Regions from separate parts of the Mesorhizobium sp. WSM1497 genome, predicted to be linked through region 3. Evidence: predicted binding sites of a transcription regulator. Region 3 holds the regulator's gene; each other region holds the start of a gene.

Region 1 (4,916 bases), 400 kb from region 3:
GCGTTTAGCCGTGCATTGCCGAACGCCTATCCCACCCTACAGAGCCCTGGCTATCCTCGCCGCCAGCCGTGCATTGTTTTCCACCAGCGCGATGTTGGTCTTCAGGCTCCTGCCGCCGGTCAGTTCGAGGATCTTTCCCAGCAGGAATGGCGTCACCGCCTTGCCGGTGACATGTTGTGCCTCGGCGGCCTTCTGCGCGGCGTCGATATAGCCCGCCATCTCCGCAGCCGGGATTTCCTGGTTTTCCGGCACAGGATTGGCAATCAGCATGCCGCCGGCGAGTCCTAGTGCCGCCCTCGTCTGGTAGAAATGCGCGATCTCTTCCGGCTCGTGCAAGGTCAGTGGCGCGCGGAACGGCGATTGCCTGGACCAGAAGGCCGGCATCGTCTCGCAGCCATGGCCGATCACCGGCACGCCGCGCGTCTCCAGCACTTCCAGCGTCTTTTCGATGTCGAGGATGGCCTTGGCGCCGGCCGAGACGACAATCACCGGGGTGCGCGCCAGCTCGTCGAGATCGGCGGAAATGTCAAAGCTCTTTTCGGCGCCCTTGTGCACACCGCCGATACCGCCGGTGGCGAACACTTTTATGCCGACCATATGCGCCGCGATCATGGTGGCGGCGACCGTGGTGCCACCGGTGCGCCCTTGCGCCACGGCAAAACCGAGATCGGCGCGCGACAGCTTCATCGCGTCGCCCGTCATCGCCAGCGATTCGCGCTCGCCGTCCGAAAGCCCGATCTTGATGCGGCCGCCAACCACGGCGATCGTCGCCGGCACGGCGCCGCCATCGCTGATGATCTTTTCGACATCGGCCGCCATGGCGCCATTGTCGGGGTAGGGCATGCCATGGGTGATGATGGTGCTTTCCAGCGCCACCACCGGCCGGCCGTCGGCCAGGGCCTGCGCCACCGGCGCGTGGATGTCGATGAAGGGGCGGGCGGTCTCAGGGGTCATCAAGGTCTCCTATCCGGAATGCGGCGCGTCCGTCGGACGCTCGGCAACATCGCGGCACTATGAATTCGCCGGTCTCATGCCATTTCCCTGGCATCCGGCACAAGAGCCAACGCTTCCGCGAAGCTCGCCGCGGTGAACTCCGGAACGGCGGCGGCGCTTTCGATGGCAAGCGTCGCCCCGGCAATGCCTTCGCGCAGAGCTGCCCGCAACGGCAGTCCTCGCAGCAAGGCAGCGACCGTTGCGCCCGCCAGCGCATCGCCGGCGCCGGTGACGTCGGCGACTTTTCTTGGTGGCGGCGGCTGGATCGAGAAGGCGCCGGCTTCATCGAAGCCCAGCATGGGCCCGCCGCCTGCCGTCACCACGCCGCTGACGAGGCCGCTGCATCGCAACCCGTCGACGACCTCGCGCTCCGTGGCATTCGCGGCGACGCCGGCCAGCGCCATGGCCTCGCGCCGGTTCATGAAGACCAGCGAAAGCTCCTTCAGCACCGGTAGCAACCGCACCACCTTGGCCGGCGAAATGGCAATCGCGAAAACCGGCTTGCCCGCGGCGAGCGCGACCAGCCGTTCCAGCGCCGAAGAGGGCAGGTTGGCGTCGCACAGGATCGCGTCGGCGGCAGCGATCACCTCCCGCACCTTGGAGCGCCTAATCTGCTTGGGAAACGCCAAATCATAGAGCGCCATGTCGGCAAAGCCGACGATCAGTTCGCCCTCGCTGTCGATCAGCGCCGTGTAGCTCGGCGTCGTGCGGTCGAGGAAGACCGCCGACAGGTCGGCAATGCCTGCCCCGGCAATGGCCCGCGAAACCGTGTCGGCTGCGGCATCGCCGCCGCGCACCGACATCAGCGACGCGGAGACGCCGCGCCGTACGGCACTGCGCAAAGCGTTGAAGACGCCGCCGCCGACATCCTCGCGCATTGTGCCCGGATTGGAGGCGGCGGGCACGTAAGCGCCGGACACCTGGCCCCGCCGGTCGATATGGGCGCCGCCTACGGCCAGTATTTTCGCGGATTTCAGCATGCCGGCGATATGACCTTTGTTATTCCAGCCGCACAAGCGCTAGGCTGTGCGACGGAGCTTCGCATGCAAGGCGGCGATTCGGCAGATCGAAACAACCGGCCGTCTGGCCCAACGTGCGGTGCATCCCTGATCGAATCCTTGGACAAAAAAAGAACAAATCCGGATAATGCTTGTTTTTCAGATATTTGATCCCTCTTGCCAAATGAGAACAAAAAAGGTACAAATAGGCAGGGATTACGGATTGTCCGGCCTTCATTGACGACCAAGGGGTGATGTATCATGGCTCAGAATTCTTTGCGGCTGGTAGAGGACAAGGCAGTGGACAAATCAAAGGCTCTGGATGCGGCGCTGTCGCAGATCGAGCGGGCTTTCGGCAAGGGCTCGATCATGCGGCTCGGCGCCAACGAGCAGGTCGTCGAGATCGAAACGGTGCCGACCGGCTCGCTTGGCCTCGACATCGCGCTTGGCGTCGGTGGCCTGCCGCGCGGCCGCATCATCGAGATCTACGGGCCGGAAAGCTCGGGCAAGACGACGCTGGCCCTGCACACCGTGGCCGAAGCCCAGAAGAAGGGCGGCATCTGCGCTTTCGTCGATGCCGAGCACGCGCTTGATCCGGTCTATGCCCGCAAGCTTGGCGTCGATCTCGAAAACCTGCTGATTTCGCAGCCCGACACCGGTGAGCAGGCGCTGGAAATCTGCGACACGCTGGTGCGCTCCGGCGCCATCGACGTGCTGGTGGTCGATTCGGTCGCGGCGCTGACGCCACGTGCCGAAATCGAAGGCGAGATGGGTGATTCGCTGCCCGGCCTGCAGGCCCGCCTGATGAGCCAGGCGCTGCGCAAGCTGACCGCCTCGATCTCGCGCTCCAACACCATGGTCATCTTCATCAACCAGATCCGCATGAAGATCGGCGTCATGTTCGGTTCGCCCGAGACGACGACCGGCGGCAACGCGCTGAAATTCTACGCATCGGTGCGCCTCGACATCCGCCGCATCGGCTCGGTCAAGGACCGCGACGAAGTCGTCGGCAACCAGACCCGCGTCAAGGTGGTCAAGAACAAGCTGGCGCCGCCCTTCAAGGTGGTCGAGTTCGACATCATGTATGGTGAAGGCGTGTCCAAGACCGGCGAACTGGTCGATCTCGGCGTTAAGGCCGGCGTGGTCGAGAAGTCGGGCGCCTGGTTCTCCTACAATTCGCAGCGTCTCGGCCAAGGCCGCGAGAATGCCAAACTGTTCCTGCGCGACAATCCCGACACCGCACGCGAGATCGAGCTGGCGCTCCGACAGAATGCCGGGCTGATCGCCGAAAAGTTCCTTGAGAATGGCGGCTCCGAAGGTGGCGACGACGGGTTCGAGGAGGAATCCGGCGCGATGTGACAACTCGCGAGGTCGGCCGGAGTTCGGCCATAATCGCATTCTATTATCTCGGGCTTAAGTAATCGAGTTCCGCGTTAATGCGTTTTGAAACCGCCGGCCCAGTGCCGGCGGTTTTGCGTTTCGGCGGCGAAAACAGGCCGGTTCGAACGGCCGGCAAAGGCCGTGGATTGGACCAATTCCGTGTTTCTGGACAGGGTGAAGCGCGGCGGCTAAAAGGCCAAGTCCTAATCTTCTAAAACGCAGAGCCCATTTCCGCCGGTTTGCCGGCGGCCCTTCCGAAAAGGCAGCATTCATGAGTGGCGTGAACGAAATCCGGTCGACATTTCTCGACTACTTCCGCAAGGAGGGTCACGAGATCGTCGCGTCGAGTCCGCTGGTGCCGCGCAACGACCCGACGCTGATGTTCACCAACGCCGGCATGGTACAGTTCAAGAACGTCTTCACCGGCCTGGAGAAGCGGCCCTATTCGCGCGCCTCGACCGCCCAGAAGAGCGTTCGCGCCGGCGGCAAGCACAACGATCTCGACAATGTCGGCTACACCGCGCGTCATCTGACCTTCTTCGAGATGCTCGGCAACTTCTCCTTCGGCGACTATTTCAAGGAGCGCGCCATCGAGCTTGCCTGGAACCTGATCACCAGGGAATTCGGGCTGAGCAAGGACAAGCTGCTGGTCACCGTCTATCACACGGATGACGAGGCGGCCGGCTTCTGGAAGAAGATCGCCGGTTTTTCCGACGACCGCATCATTCGCATCGCGACCTCGGACAATTTCTGGGCGATGGGCGACACCGGACCCTGCGGGCCGTGCTCGGAGATCTTCATCGACCGCGGCGAGCACATCTGGGGCGGCCCTCCCGGCAGCCCGGAGGAGGATGGCGACCGTTTCCTGGAATTCTGGAACCTGGTGTTCATGCAGTATGAACAGGTGACGAAGGAGGAGCGCATCGACCTGCCGCGCCCCTCGATCGACACCGGCATGGGCCTGGAGCGCATGGCGTCCATCCTGCAAGGGGTGGAAAGCGTCTTCGAGACCGATCTGTTCCGTCACCTGATCGACGCGGCCTCGTCCGCGATCGGGCATGGTCCCGACAAGGAGACGGTCGCCTCCTACCGGGTCATTGCCGATCATCTGCGCTCGTCCTCCTTCCTGGTCGCCGATGGCGTGCTGCCCTCGAACGAAGGCAGGGGCTACGTCCTGCGCCGCATCATGCGCCGCGCCATGCGCCATGCACAGCTGCTCGGTGCCAACGAACCGCTGATGTGGAAGCTGGTGCCGGCGCTGGTGCGCGAAATGGGCCAGGCCTATCCGGAACTGCTGCGCGGCGAACAATTGATCACCGAGACGCTGAAGCTCGAGGAGACCAGGTTTCGCAAGACGCTGGTGCGCGGCCTCGGCCTGCTTTCCGAGGCGACCGAAACGCTGCATGCCGGCGACATGCTGGATGGCGAGACGGCCTTCAAGCTCTACGACACCTATGGCTTCCCGCTCGACCTGACGCAGGACGCACTGCGCCAGCGCAGCATCTCGGTCGATATTGCCGGCTTCACCAACGCGATGGAGCAGCA
Region 2 (4,916 bases), 2.8 Mb from region 3:
TCGAGCGCGGCCGGCGCGCGGCGGTTCAGGATGCGGTAGAGATAGTGGCGGCCAATGGCCGAGAAGCGGGCGTCGAAACTGTCGGAGACCACCGTCGCTTTCAGGATGGCGATGCGCGCCCCGGCCGCCTGCAGATGGGCGTTGACGGCATCGCGCACCTTGTCGCTCGGCCACGCCTTGACGAGGTCGACATGCGCCACCTGCGCGGTCGCATGCACGCCGGCATCGGTGCGGCCGGCGGCGCGCAGCCTGATCGCTTCGCCGCAGAATTTTTCGATCGCCTGCTCGATCGCCTGCTGCACCGAAGGCTGATCCGCCTGGTGCTGCCAGCCGGCAAACAGGCTGCCGTCATATTCGATGTCGAGGCGAAAACGCGGCATTTGCGGCTAGAGCTCTCGCCTCGAGCAATTCCAGGAAAAGTGTGAAACGGTTTTCCGTTCGGAATTGCGTTAAAACAAAGAGGAGTGCAGTTCGCCGTTTCCGTGAAAACGGCGGACTGTTCTACGCGGCGAGAGCGGTGAAGGCGGAGGCGTAGACCAGCCTGCCTGCTTCTGGCGCGTCACCCCAGGCCAGCGCCTGCAGCGCTTCGCCCTGATACTCGCTTTCGAAGTTCTCGGCACGCGTGTGGCTATAGCCGAAACGCCCGTAATAGGTGGGGTCGCCCAGCACCACGGCCAGCGTCTCACCACCATCCTTGAGGCGGATATGCGCCTCGCGGATCAGCGCGCCGCCAATGCCGCTGCCATGGAACGAGGGCTCCACCGCCAGCGGCGCCAGCGCCACGGCCGCGAAGGTCTTGCCGCCATTCTGGACGAACAGCCGCGAAAACAGGATATGGCCGACCACCTGGCCGTCCTCTTCCGCAACCAGTTCGGCAACCGCGTCGCCGCCGGTCACCAGCGCGTCGACCAGACCGGCCTCCGCCTGTTGGCCGAAAGCGTGTTCCTCGACGAGGCGGATGGCCTCGCGATCCCGCGGCGTTGCCGCGCGTATCGACATCATGCTCATGAGAATTTCAGTCCTTTTTCGATCTTGGCCCCGCGCAGGAATTCCGACGCGGCAGCGGGCTTTCCGCCCGCCCGTTGAACTTCGACCAGCCTGATCGCGCCTGCCCCGCAGGCGACCGTCAGCCGGTCATCGAGAATTCCTCCCGACTCGCCCAAATCTTCCGAAGGCGACAGGCCTTGCGACAGCGTCGAGCGAAGCAGTTTCAGCCGCTCCTGGCGGCCGCCAATTCCTATCTCCGACCAGGCGCCTGGAAAGGGCGACAGGCCACGAATATGATTGTGGACCTCACTTGCCGAGCGAGTCCAGTCCACGCGAGTCTCGGATTTATCGATTTTCTTGGCGTAGGTCACCCCATCCACAGCTTGTGTGGTGAATGTCAGGGTGTTCCCTTCCAACCGCGCCAGCGCTTCCACCATCAAGGCAGCACCGACACTCATCAACCGATCATGCAGATCGCCGGCTGTCATATCGGGTTCGATGGCGCACTTTTCAACCAGCCCGACCGGACCGGTGTCCAGGCCCTCTTCCATGCGCATCACCATCATGCCGCTTTCCAGGTCACCGGCCATGATGGCGCGCTGGATGGGGGCGGCGCCGCGCCAGCGCGGCAGAAGCGACGCATGGCCGTTGATGCAGCCGAGCCGGGTTGCCTCTAGAACCGCCTTTGGCAGCAGCAAGCCATAGGCGACGACCACCGCCACATCGGCCTGCAAGGCGCGAAAAGCGGCCTGTTCGGCCTCGCCTTTGAGCGAAACCGGCGTCCGCACCTCGATGCCCAGTCGCTCCGCCTCGCGCTGCACCGGCGACGGCGTCAGCTCCAGCCCGCGTCGTCCGGCAGCGCGCGGCGGCTGGGTATAGACGACTGATATCTCATGGCCAGCCTCGGCGATCGCGCGCAAGGTCGGCACCGAAAACTCCGGCGTACCCATGAAGATGACGCGAAGGGGCATTTTTTCTTCCGGTATCCTGTCTTCTTGCTCGCGCAGTGTGCCGGCTCAGGCATCCGCTTCAAACGGGTTTACGAGCTTCAGGTCAAGGCCGTCGAAGTCGCGGGACGACCGTCGCGCTATCTTTCCGCTTCGATCTTCTCCATGATTTCCGCGTATTCATCGCCAATTGCGCTTTCAGATACGAAAGCCGAGCGAATTGCAGCCCACGCCGAGAGGCTCGACTCCTCTCGGGCCGGCCTCTCCGCAACTATGCCTTTGCGCAGAAGGCCGATGGCCTTGTCCGAGACGCTCTGGCCGACCTCGCGCGCCGCCAGTTCGATCTCGCGCTTCAAAGGCTCAGGAATGTCCCTGATCAGCATGTCGACCGTCGGCATCTCCATTTGGTGGCAATCCTGCCGACAATAGGCCTGGAGGGGACTCCCGTACCTTATCCCGCGAGCTTGCCCGGCGCCTTGTCCCTGGCGAGCTTCTTGAATTTCTTTACCACCATGTCGCGCTTCAGCTTCGAGATGTGATCGATGAACAGGACGCCATTGAGGTGGTCGATCTCGTGTTGCAGGCAGGTCGCCATCAACCCCTCGGCCTCTATCTCCTGCAATTTGCCGTCGCGGTCGAGATATTTGACCCGCACGGCGGCGGGGCGTTCGACCTCGGCGTAATAATCCGGGATCGACAGGCAGCCTTCCTCATAGACGGAGCGCGCGTCGGCGCTCTCCAGGATTTCCGGATTGATGAAGACATGCGGCGCCGGCGTCTCGTCTTCCTTGGCGAGATCGATCACCAGCAAGCGCAGCGGCTCGCCGATCTGGATTGCCGCCAGCCCGATGCCCGGCGCATCATACATGGTCGCCAGCATGTCGTCGGCTAATTTGCGCAAAGGCGCGTCGACACGCTCTACGGGCTTGGAAACCTGGCGCAGGATGGGGTCGGGAAGGATGATGAGCGGCTTGATCGGCATGGCGTTCCACCTAAGACCTCCAGCGAAACGCGTCAACCGGTTGGCATCAGGCGCGTTCACGTTTTGATCTGTGCTATCGCGGCGAATCGTCTATGCTGTCCACATGAATGATTTGAGCACCATCCTTTCGGAGCCTGTCGCCCGGCTTGGCGCCACAACGATCACGCTCGGCCATGCGCTGGCCTTCGGCGTTTTGCTGTTTCTGGCCCTGTTCGTGGCGCTGGTCATTGCGTTGTGGCGGTCGGCCAAGGCGCGCGCTGTGGCGGCCGCGGAAGCCGCCGATCATGCCCGCGATGCGGAAGTGCGGATGGCCGGCATTCTGCAAAGCCAGGCCGAAATGCAGGGCCGCATGGGCGCCATTGCGGAAGTGTTCGGCGCACGGCAGGCGGAGCTGACGCAATCGATCGGCCAGCGCCTCGACGCCATGACCGGCCGGCTCGGCCAGACCATGACCGAGCAGACCAAATCCACGCATGAGAGCCTGGCCAAATTGCAGGAACGGCTGGCGATCATCGACGTCGCGCAAGGCAACATCCAGTCGCTCGCCGGCCAGGTCGTGCAATTGCAGGCGATCCTCTCGAACAAGCAGACGCGCGGCGCGTTCGGCCAGTCGCGCATGGAGGCGATCGTTGCCGACGGCCTGCCGCACGGTGCCTATGAGTTCCAGGCGACGCTGTCGAACGGCAGCCGGCCCGACTGCCTGGTGAAGATGCCGAATGGCGCGCCGTCGCTGGCCATCGATGCAAAATTTCCGCTGGAAGCCTGGAACGCCATCCGCGCCGCCGATGGCGCCGATCTGCAAAAGGCAGCTTCGCAGGCCTTTCGCCGCGACATCGAGATCCATGTCCGCGATATCTCGGAAAAATACCTGATCCAGGGCGAGACGCAGGACACTGCCTTCATGTTCGTGCCGTCGGAATCGGTGTTCGCCGAGATCCACGAGAATTTCGAGGCGATCGTGCACAAGGCGCACCGTGCGCGCGTCGTCATCGTCTCGCCGTCGCTGCTGATGCTGTCGATCCAGGTCATCCAGGCGATCCTCAAGGATGCCCGCATGCGCGAACAGGCGCACCTGATCCAGGGCGAGGTCATCCGGCTGATGGAGGATGTTGCGCGTGTCGATGAGCGGGTGCGCAAGCTGCAGGTGCATTTCGGCCAGTCGGCCAAGGACATCGACGACATACTGGTTTCGACGTCGAAGGTCACCAAGCGCGGCCAGAAGATCGAGGCGCTGGAATTCGGCGCACAGCCCGACGGCGATGCCGCCGTAGACGCCGCGTCACGGGCTCCCGCCGCGAAGGTCGATACCGGCGCGCGCGTTGCCGATTCGAAAACCGGGCAGCTCAGGCTGAGGGTCGTCGAAGGCGACGATTGAGGCGCGGTGCCGGACCGGTGCTACTGCTCCTCCAACGTGGTCATGCCCTGAAATTCAGGCAGCCAGTGCAGCGCCGAGCGGTGCCATTTCTGCTGTGTCGGGATCAAATCCTGGCGCTGCCGCGCGGTCCCCACGCGAATTCCATAGACCTTCGGACCATCTCCGACAGACGTGGCGTAAAGATGCGAACCGCAGTCGGCGCAAAAGGCCTGGGTGCGCTTGGCGCCGCTCGCCACGATCTTGATGTAGATTTTCGGCGTGCCCTTGGTGATGCGATAGTTGCTTTCCGGCGCCGGAACCGTAAGGCGAAAAGCCGTGCCGGTCAGTTGCTGGCAATCCGTGCAGTGGCAGATCGTGGTCTTTTCCGGATCGACCTCCGCCTCGTAGGTGATGGCGCCACAATGACAGCCGCCGTCTATTCTCATCTTCGTTCCTCCAAAGCCCCTTCAATCTAGCGGCGCAAGGCCGTGAGGCAATGGCACGGTTTTAGTCCAGGGCAGGATCGGATGCGGAATCGATCAGCCTGCGTCGCTGCTCCCAGGTGCCTGACGTCTGCGGCTTGACGAACAGCCGTGTGATCTCCGGCATTTCCTTCTTCAACTGCGCCTCCAGGCGCTCGACGCAA
Region 3 (4,916 bases):
ATCTGAAGAAAATGCTCGAGGTCGTGCTGTTTCCGGAGCTGTGGACGGTCCGCACTCGGCTCTGACATCATCGAAATGAGAACAGGCTCACCGAAGGGACGCTCTGTGGCGGAAACCCTTCGCGAACAACCGGGGACTGACCATGAGTGGAATTCCTGATCTCGCCGCAGTCGAAGCGATGGATGCCACGGATCCGCTGCGGGCCATGCGCGACCGTTTCATTCTGCCGGAGGGGGTGATCTATCTCGACGGCAATTCACTGGGGGCAGCATCTCATGCCGTTTTCGGCGAGCTGCAGCAGGCGGCGACGCAGGAATGGGCCCGAGATCTTATCCGAGCCTGGAACACGGCCGGATGGTTCGAGATGCCGATCGAACTCGGCGACCAACTCGGACGCCTGATAGGAGCCGCGGCCGGCCAGACCGTTGTCTGCGACACGACATCGACCAACATCTACAAGGTGCTGCACGCAGCGATGGAGATGCGGCCCGGCCGGTCAGCCATCGTCGCCGAAGGTGACAGTTTTCCCACCGACCTGTACATCGCCGAAGGCGTGGCCTCGACCCGGGATGGCGTCCTGCTGCGCCTCGCGGGCGTCGACGCGCCGACCATCGAAGAGCTGATCGACGAAAACGTGGCGGTGGTGCTGGTCAACCACGTCAATTACAAATCGGGTGAACTGCGCGACATGGCGGCGCTGACGCGCAGGGCTCATACGGCCGGAGCGTTGATCGTCTGGGATCTCTGCCACACCGCCGGCGCCCTGCCCGTCGAGCTCGATCAGGCAAATGCCGATTTCGCTGTCGGCTGCACGTACAAGTACCTCAACGGCGGTCCGGGCGCGCCGGCCTTCATCTATGCCGCGCAGCGCCACCACGGCGATATCAGCCAGCCGCTCAGCGGCTGGTGGGGCCATGCGCGGCCCTTTGCCTTCGAACGGGGTTATGTTGCCGGCACCGGCATCCACCGTTTTCTGTGCGGTACGCAACCGGTCCTGTCGATGCGGGCGCTCAAAGGCGCGCTTGCCATCTGGAGCGACGTCGACATGGCGGCATTGCGAAAGAAGAGCGTCGCGCAGACAGAACTGTTCATCCAGCTCGTCGAAGCCAAGTGCGGCGCCTACGGTCTCACGCTGGAGACTACCCGCGACGCGACCAGGCGCGGCAGCCAGGTGTCGTTCCTTCACGACCATGGCTATCAAATCATGCGGGCGCTGATCGAGCGCGGGGTGATCGGTGACTTCCGCGCACCGTCGACCATCCGTTTCGGCTTCACGCCGCTCTATGTCAGCTACAAGGATGTGTGGCTGGCGGTTGAGGTTCTGGAAGACATTCTGCGCACGGGTGCATGGAAGGACCAGCGTTTCGCCGTCAAGGAAGCCGTTACCTGACGCACCGATCCCGGCGATCCGCCGTCGCTGCCCTCACTGCCTGGCAAATGACGGAGAGCTGAATTTCCAGCCAAAATGCCCAACTGACGTTGGCGTTTTGGCTCCGTTTCGTTCACGGCCAACGAACGTCCCGAAGGTTGCAATCGCCCCTTGTCGAGGTCGATCGACAGATAATGCCAAGCTTTGGTAGGGGATAAGCCACAGGTCATTAACCATAACAATTTCAATGTGAGCAGGCGCATTGCCGAAGGTGGCGCCCGTCGATCGTAACCCGCTGGCAAGCGCCAAATAATTTCAGCAGCCTTAACAAATTCATTAAACTTTAAACGGTTGCAGAACACAACTGGAACAGATAGTGTTTGTTCTGGGTTTGTTTTTCGATTCTGGTTTCAGGGAACCTGGGGGCCGCCATGCTGACACGCAAGCAACATGAACTGCTGATGTTCATCCATGAACGCCTGAAGGAGAGCGGCATTCCGCCATCCTTCGACGAGATGAAGGAGGCGCTCGACCTTGCCTCCAAATCCGGGATTCATCGGCTGATCACGGCCCTTGAGGAGCGCGGCTTTATCCGCCGGCTGCCCAATCGGGCCCGCGCGCTGGAAGTGCTGCGGCTGCCGGACTCCATCGCGCCAGGCCTCAATGCGGCAAAGAAGTTTTCGCCAAGCGTCATCCAGGGCAGTCTTGGTCAGGGTGGTGCTCTTGGCCGGCAGATCAAGCCGGCGCCTTCGCGGATGCCTTCGCCCGGCAATGACGACGATGCGGTCTCTGCCGTTTCGATCCCGGTCATGGGTCGCATCGCCGCCGGCGTGCCGATCGATGCCATCCAACATCAGACGCATTCGATTTCGGTGCCGCCGGACATGATCATGGGCGGCGCGCACTATGCACTGGAGGTCAAGGGCGATTCGATGATCGAGGCCGGCATCTTCGACGGCGACACCGTTATCATCCGTAACGCCGACACGGCCAGCCCCGGCGAGATCATCGTGGCGCTGGTCGATGAAGAGGAAGCGACGCTGAAGCGGTTCCGCCGCAAGGGCGCCTCGATTGCCCTCGAAGCCGCCAATCCAGCCTATGAGACACGGATTTTCGGGCCGGACAGGGTCAAGGTGCAAGGCAAGCTCGTCGGCCTGATCCGTCGCTACTGAGACGGCTGTGGGTTGACCACTGGCTTCTCGGGTTTCTTGAAGGGTGCCAGCCCCCTCGCCTCGCGAGAGTATTTGCGTTGCGTGTGCCAGGGCCGATATGGGCTGTCCACCGCGAAGCTGATCGTCGCCGGCGTGGTCGCCGATTGGCGATCGAAGAAGACCGCGGCACTGCCTTTGCGAGCCAGTTGCCGCTTGGTGATGACGAGAACCAGTTGGTTATGACAGGCGTCATAGGCGGTGGCGTCGTTGACGACGATCAGCTCGGCGAAGCCGCAGGCTTTCCAGGTGTCCTTGCGGTCCTCGACATAGGCAATGATCGCACCGGACATGTGCCTGGCCACGCAAACGCCTGAGGAGCAATAGAACGGCGATCCCGGCGGTAGCTCAACGGCATCCGCGACGTCGAATTGCCCATCCCTGTTGTCGAACACTTCCGGAACGACGATGGTTTCCGATGTCAGCGCGCGTTTCCAGTTGTCGACGGTGAATTCGTTCGGCCGTTGCCGGCTAACGGCAAGCTCACCGCCACCGATCGGCAACGCCACCAGCCGGGCGTCTTCCGAGATCAGCACATCGGGCGTGCGCGTATCCGAGACGGTCAGCAAGCCTGCCAACGCGAATGGCAGAGCCGCGAGCCGCAGCCATGTCGTCGCCATCGTCGCGATGACCAGGGCAATGGCCACCAGCAGGACCGACTGTTGCGAAATCAGCCCGACCCCATCGACAGGCGAACGCTCGGAGATCCAGCCCGATATGGCGATCATCATCGTCAGGCCCTTGCCCATCAGGTAGAGAGCTGGCCAATCCAATCCGAAAGGCATCAGCAGCGCGCTGGCGACGGCCAGGAACATGACGACGGTGACGATCGGCATAACCGCGAGATTGGCGAACAGGCTGAGCGGCGACACACGCTGAAAATGCCAGATGGCAAACAGCGTCGTGGCGCTGCCGGCGATGATCGAGGTCATGGCCAGACCAATTGCCGCCAGCAGGAATTTTCGTGTCAGGAACCCGGGCAAGGATCGCTTCGGCGGCGGCGGTCTTGCTTTTCCCGCGCGGTGATCCGCCCAGCCGGCATAAGCGCCGACCAGAGCCGCGGTCGCGGCGAACGACATCTGAAAACTCGGGCCGACCACCTCATGCGGCGACACCACGATGACGGCGATCGCCGAGATCGCCAGATTGCGCATGGTGAGTGCTGCTCGATCGAACAGAACTGCAATCAGCATCACTGCCAGCATGAGGAAGCTGCGCTCGGCGGCGACGACGATACCTGAGATGACGAGGTAGGCTGCGATCGAGAACAGTGCGGCGGCAGCGGCATACTTCTTGACCGGGCGACGCGCGGAAAGATCGGGAAACAAGGCGAAGGCGCCGCGCAGCAACCCCATGATGGTGCCGGCGACCAGAGCCATATGCAGCCCCGAAATGGAGATGATGTGGTAGATGCCGGTACGTCGCATCGCCTCATTGATGTCGTCGGGAATGCCGGCGCGCACGCCGACGATCAGCGCCGCGGCGATCTCGCCTTCGGCGCCGCCGACGCTCGCCCTGATATGGTCGGCGATGCCTTCACGGGCATTTTCCACGCTGGAGGAAATTCGGGCCGACAGCGGCATGTCGCCATCATCGCTGACGACAAGCTTTGGATTGCCGAGAAAGAATCCGCTGCCACCAATGCCGGCAAAATAGCTGTCGAAGGAGAAATCATAGCTGTCCGGTCGCACCGGCCCGGTCGGCGGCAAAAGCTTGGCATATCCAGTGATGAGAGAGCCTGCGGTCACGTCAGCCGGGATCTTGCGTGCCGAAAGCCGCACCCGTTCCGGCGCATAGCGCAGTTTCGGTCTTGCGGTCGATGTTACGTCGATGGTCAGCCGGATACGGCCAGTTTCCATCCGGTCGAGCGAGACGACGCGGCCGGTCACCTGCGTCGAGATTTCCGAGCCCAACATTTGTGTGCCCGCACGCCACGTCTCGACCTTGGCAGCAAGCAGTCCTAGGGCGCACAAAAGTGCCGCCATGAAACACAGATGGGTCTTTGGCCATGAGCGCGAGACCAGCGCACAGATCCCCGTCAGGATGACAACCGCGACAGGTCTCGCAAAGTCGGGTTCAGCCGTCAGCGAAAAATAGCCGATCGCTCCGATCGCAAGGCAGACCGGCACCAGCAGGAAGGCCACGCCCCGGTCGAGTTCCAGGCTCGCCGCCATGTTCACGCTGTGGCGCAGGCGAGGCAGTGATATCAGGCCGATCTGCCGGCGCACGCGCACGATCCTGCCGGTTCCGGCAACCGGAACAGAGGCGGCGACACCCGTTTGCAAGGGCAGCTTGCCGGAATCCGGCACGAGGGGCGACGGCGGCGGCAATGAGGCTGG
Region 4 (4,916 bases), 1.2 Mb from region 3:
ACAGGACCAGGAGGCCCTAATGGTGGACGAAGCTAAACCGCCGCTACCATTCGCATCGGATGAGGTGCCGTGGACGGAATGGTCCGACGTGCCACGCTTCGGCCTGCGCTACCGGCATTTGTCGCTGGCCGCCCTTGGCGAAAAACACCGTGTCGGCGTGGCAATCGAGGAGCTTCCGGCTGGCAAGCAGTCCTCGCCGGCGCATTACCATATTTTCGAGGAAGAGCATGTCTTCATCCTCGAAGGGGCGCTTACCGCGTATGTCGGCGACGCGGCCTATGCCATGAAGGCCGGCGACTACATCTGCTTTCCCGCCGGTGCCGCGGCGGGGCATTGCCTGATCAATACCAGCGACGCACTGTGCCGCTATGTCATCGTCGGCGAGCGCAACCCGAATGAAGTGGTCGTCTACACCGCCTCCAACAAGGTGCTGGTACGCGCCCTGGGCCGCCGCGCGATCTTCGATCTCGCTGCAAACCGAAGCTACTGGGACGGCGAGAACACCGGTCTTACCGCCGGCGATCCGCTGCCGTCGGATGTGACGGCCGGTGTCACCAAACCCCCAGCCGCGCCGATCCCGCCGATCGCCAGCGATGCTGTCGAATGGAAGGTCGAGGGCGAAGGTCCGCGGTTCGGCGGCCGGTCCAGGCACCTGACTTATGCCGCGCTGGGACGCTCCGACTATCATGTCGGCATGCTGATCGAAGCGCCGGCGCCCGGCATGCGCTTGGCGCCCCGGCACTATCACATGCTCGAAGAGGAGCATGCGCTGATCCTGGAAGGGGAGGTGACGCTGCTGCTTGGCGAGGAGCGCCACGAAATGAAAGCCGGCGACTATGTCTGCTTTCCGGCCGGCCTGGCGGTCGGGCATTCCTTCCTCAACAGCGGCACGGGGCCGTGCCGCTACCTGATGATCGGCGAGAAAAATCCCAACGAGGTCTGCGTCTATCCAGATTCCAACAAGATGGCGGTCGACGCCTTGCGCCGGCGCGACGGCATTTTCGACATGGGAGCGGTGAGGCGGTACTGGGACGGCGAAGAGATGGAGTAGCCCCCGGCTTCACAGCTCCTTCTCCGCCAACTCCCTGAATTCGTCGGGAACCGAGCGCGCCGCCTCCAGTGCCACGGTGCCGTAGCCGACCGCCTGTTTGCCGAAGCGCTCGCGGATCTTGTCGATGGCGCGATCGGCGTCGAAGCGTGCTAGGCCCTTCTTCGTGCCGGGCCGGCGCCTCTCGTCGGCGAGGCCAAGCGGCAGGTCGAGCTGCAACTCGAAGCTTTCCTCAAGATGCGAGACCGAGATCGCCAGCAGCGAGATCATTTTCTCCTGTGGATTGTCGGCAAGCACGCCGCGCACCAGATCGCCGGCGATCTCGGCCAGCATCGCGGTCGCCGAGATCGGCTGGTCAAGCGTGATCGAGCGGGTGACGGCTCTGAGATCGGCAAAGCGCACGCGTACCGTCACCGTGCGGCCGGGCCTTGCCTTGGCGCGCAGCCGACTGGCGACGCGGTCGGCCAGATGCAGCAGTGTCGGCACGATGACCCGTGCCATAGCCGGCTTCTGGCCAAGCGCCGATTGGGCGCCGGCCGAATGCGCGCGGCGCTTCGTCTCCAGCTTTCGCGGATCGCGGTTCCAGGACAGGGCGGCGAGCTTTTCGCCGGCGGCGGGACCGAGCAGGCGCGTCAGCGCGCCGCCATGCGTCCTGGCCAGTTGACCGATGGTCTCGACGCCTATCTCGGCCAGCCGCGCCCTGGTCGCCGGGCCGACGCCCCACATCAGTCCGACCGGCAGATCATGCAGGAAGGCGAGTTCGGTGCCGGGTTCGACGACCACCAGCCCGTCGGGTTTGGCGACCTGCGAGGCGATCTTGGCCAGATGCTTGGTGCGCGCCACGCCGATCGAGATCGGCAGGCCGAGTTCGGCCCGCACGCGGCGGCGGATGGTTGTCGCGATCTCCTGCGGCGAGCCGAACAGATGCGTGCAGCCGGCGACGTCGGCAAACGCCTCGTCGATGGAAATGCGCTCGACTACAGGCGTAAAATCGTCGAGCACCTTGATCGCCGCATCGCCCAGCCGCTGGTAATGGCTGAAATTGCCGCCGACGAAGATCAAATGCGGGCAGAGTTCGCGCGCCTTGCGCCCTGGCATACCGCCACGCACGCCGAAGGCGCGCGCCTCATAGGAAGCGGCGAGCACGACGCCGCCGCCCACCGCGATCGGCTTGCCGCGCAGCGACGGATCGAGCAACTGCTCGACAGAGGCGTAGAAAGCGTCGAGATCGGCATGCAGGATGGTGGCTGTCGTTTCCATCGACCGCACATCCGCAGTTGCTGATAGATTGGAACAAATAAAGAACAAAGATGGATCGTTGTCAAGCGAAGGGCGATTGGGTGCGGCAACAGCCATGCCGGTTCGGCTTGAACGCAACCGCCTAGACACTATGCTCCACTCGCAGCGCCGCTTTCATCTTTTCCAGCGCTGCTTCGCCGCCTGCCGCCAACTGGTCGGTAATCCTGGCCAATCTCTCGTCGGCCTTGCGGTGCTTGCTGCCCCAGGCGCCGAGCGTCGCCAGCACCGGCAATAGGTCGATGCCTGCTTCGGTCAGCCGGTAGACCGTTCTCAAGCCATGTGTCGGGTCGTCGCTTCTGGTGAGGATGCCTTCGTCCTGAAGCGTTTGCAGTCGCTCGGCCAGCGTGCGCGAGGAGATGCCTTCGTCGGATTGCAGGAATTCGCGAAAGTGCTTTTTCCCGGCGAAGACCATGTCGCGGATGATGAGCAGCGTCCAGCGGTCGCCGATGAGTTCGAGCGACAGGTTGATCGGGCAGTCGGATTTTTCGCGCGTCGCCATCTATGGTTCCATTTCTAAATCACTTTACTATTGACATCGTTTTGGCTTTGCGTCAACAGTTCCAAATGTAAACTGTTTTGCGATAGCCGTAAGGAGAATGACGGTGAAAAAGCTGGTCCTGCAGATGCAGATGTCGGTCGACGGCTTTGTCGGCGCCACCGAGGACCATTCCTGGCAGCTCTGGGAGTGGGGTGACGAGAGCGCCTGGGACGATGAGCTGAAGCAGGACTTCAACGCTGTCTTCACAGGCGTCGATACCATCCTGCTCAGCAGCAAGATGGCGCAGGAGGGCTATCTCACCCATTGGGGTAATGCCGCCAAGAAGTTTCCGCACGATCCGTTCTACGCCTTTGCGCAACGCATCGTCGACGCCCGCAAGGTGGTGCTCAGTGATAAGCTCAAGCAATCGGCCGGGGAGCCGGTCTGGGAGCGCACGAGCGTGGCCAGCGGCGACCTGCCGCGCGAAGTCAATGCGCTGAAAGCGGGCGAGGGCGGCGACATGGCCGTGTTCGGCGGCGCCGGTTTCGCGTCGGCGCTGATTGCGGCCGGGCTGGTCGACGAGTTTCAGCTTTTCATCAACCCGGCGGTGCTGGGTGCGGGCCGCCGGATTTTTGATCAGGGCGGTTTTAGAAACCTGCGGCTGCTCGGCTCGAAGACCTATGACTGTGGCATGGTGGTCAGTCGCTATGCACCGGCGGGGTGAGGGGGACCTCCATCTTCTCCCTGCTCACTTCGCATCGTGAAAAATAATCCCGACCGTGTGGCGCATGCCTGAGCGCAGCCTGCTGACGCCATGACGCAGGTTGACGCGGTAATTGCCTTTGGTGCCCTGCACCGGCCGGTTGTGGACGGCAAAGACAACGGCGTCGCCCTGGCGCAGCGGCACCACCTCGACCCGGCTCTGCATGCGCGGCCGCTGCTCGGTCAGCGCGAACTCACCGCCGGTGAAATCCTGGCCCGGCTCGGAGAGCAGGATCGCCACCTGCAGCGGAAAGGCGAGGTCGCCATAGAGATCCTGGTGCAGGCAGTTGAAGTCGCCAGGCACATATTGCAGCAGCAGCGGCGTCGGCCGCGTCTGGCCGGCGGCATGACACTGATCGAGAAACGCGGCATGCGTCGCGGGATAACGCATGGCCTGCCCCATCCGCTCGTTCCACCGATTGGCGACCTCGGCCAGCCTGGGATAGAGCGCGCTGCGCAGGCCGCCCAGAAGGTCGGGCAAGGGATAGCGGAAATAGCGGTACTCACCCTTGCCGAAGCCGTGCCTGGCCATATGGATGTGGCTGCGGAAATGCTCTTCTTTGGGATAGAGGCCGGCGATCTCCCGGCATTCTTCGGGCGAGAGCAATTTCTCGATCACCGCGCAGCCGAAGCCGTCGAGTTCGGCTGCAAGGGCGGGCCAGTCGTAACCGGCGACACGCGTCCGAGCAGCTTCAACCGCCGATGCGGCAACCCTGGCATGGGCATTCATATCGTAGCCTCCTTATCGATCAGAGCGCGCTTGCGCTCGACGCCCCAGCGGTAGCCCGACAGCGTGCCGTCGGCGCGGACAACACGGTGGCAGGGAATGCCCAGCGCAATCGCGTTGGCCGCACAGGCCGTCGCCACGGCACGGGCGCCGTCCGGCTGGCCGAGGCGCTGGGCCAGCGCGGCGTAGGTGATGGTGGCGCCGCAGGGGATGCCTCGGAGCGTCTCCCACACGCGCTGCTGGAATGGCGTGCCGCGGCGCAGGTCGAGCGGCAGGTCGAGGCCGACGCCAGGCATTTCGATGAAGCGCGCGATTGCCGCGAGATCGTCGCGCAAGGTGGCCCCGTCTTCGACCAGTAGCTTGCCCGGGAAGCGATGGCCAAGATCCCGCTCCAGCGCGTCGGCGTCCGAGCCGATCAGGATGGCGCAGACGCCGATCTGGCTGCGCGCCGCCAGGATTTTGCCGATGGGGGATTCGCCGATGGCGTAGGTTATGGTGTCGAGGGCGGCGAGCTTGGTGGCTGTCGCCGGAATATTGGTTTGTACGAGGTTCATTGCCTTCACTCCTTTGTCTGTGCCTGAACCCTAGCCACGTGCTGATTG

What was found. The regulator LexA, encoded in region 3, represses DNA repair genes until DNA is damaged. The targets are predictions, from matches to a motif close to TGTTCNNNNTGTGTTCNG.
Region 1: the regulator LexA is predicted to act here: its motif matches at 2,178-2,195, upstream of recA (recombinase RecA).
Region 2: the regulator LexA is predicted to act here: its motif matches at 2,970-2,987, upstream of A9K65_RS03020 (DNA recombination protein RmuC).
Region 4: the regulator LexA is predicted to act here: its motif matches at 2,338-2,355, upstream of dinB (DNA polymerase IV).

The regions. Positions count from the first base shown of each region.
Region 1 is NZ_CP021070.1:4,926,960-4,931,875, reverse strand. It holds gene A9K65_RS24220 (pseudouridine-5'-phosphate glycosidase) at 37-954, opposite strand; gene A9K65_RS24215 (carbohydrate kinase family protein) at 1,029-1,973, opposite strand; gene recA (recombinase RecA) at 2,253-3,350, shown strand; gene alaS (alanine--tRNA ligase) at 3,643-4,916, shown strand, end outside.
Region 2 is NZ_CP021070.1:634,762-639,677, reverse strand. It holds gene truA (tRNA pseudouridine(38-40) synthase TruA) at 1-380, opposite strand, end outside; gene A9K65_RS03040 (N-acetyltransferase) at 502-1,008, opposite strand; gene fmt (methionyl-tRNA formyltransferase) at 1,005-1,958, opposite strand; gene A9K65_RS03030 (hypothetical protein) at 2,075-2,338, opposite strand; gene def (peptide deformylase) at 2,386-2,916, opposite strand; gene A9K65_RS03020 (DNA recombination protein RmuC) at 3,020-4,291, shown strand; gene A9K65_RS03015 (GFA family protein) at 4,312-4,716, opposite strand; gene A9K65_RS03010 (cation diffusion facilitator family transporter) at 4,778-4,916, opposite strand, start outside.
Region 3 is NZ_CP021070.1:4,523,049-4,527,964, forward strand. It holds gene kynA (tryptophan 2,3-dioxygenase) at 1-65, shown strand, start outside; gene kynU (kynureninase) at 143-1,390, shown strand; gene lexA (transcriptional repressor LexA) at 1,801-2,541, shown strand; gene A9K65_RS22125 (ComEC/Rec2 family competence protein) at 2,535-4,916, opposite strand, start outside.
Region 4 is NZ_CP021070.1:3,276,861-3,281,776, forward strand. It holds gene A9K65_RS15860 (cupin domain-containing protein) at 20-1,051, shown strand; gene dinB (DNA polymerase IV) at 1,061-2,308, opposite strand; gene A9K65_RS15870 (helix-turn-helix domain-containing protein) at 2,430-2,846, opposite strand; gene A9K65_RS15875 (dihydrofolate reductase family protein) at 2,950-3,549, shown strand; gene A9K65_RS15880 (2OG-Fe(II) oxygenase) at 3,574-4,317, opposite strand; gene A9K65_RS15885 (methylated-DNA--[protein]-cysteine S-methyltransferase) at 4,314-4,868, opposite strand.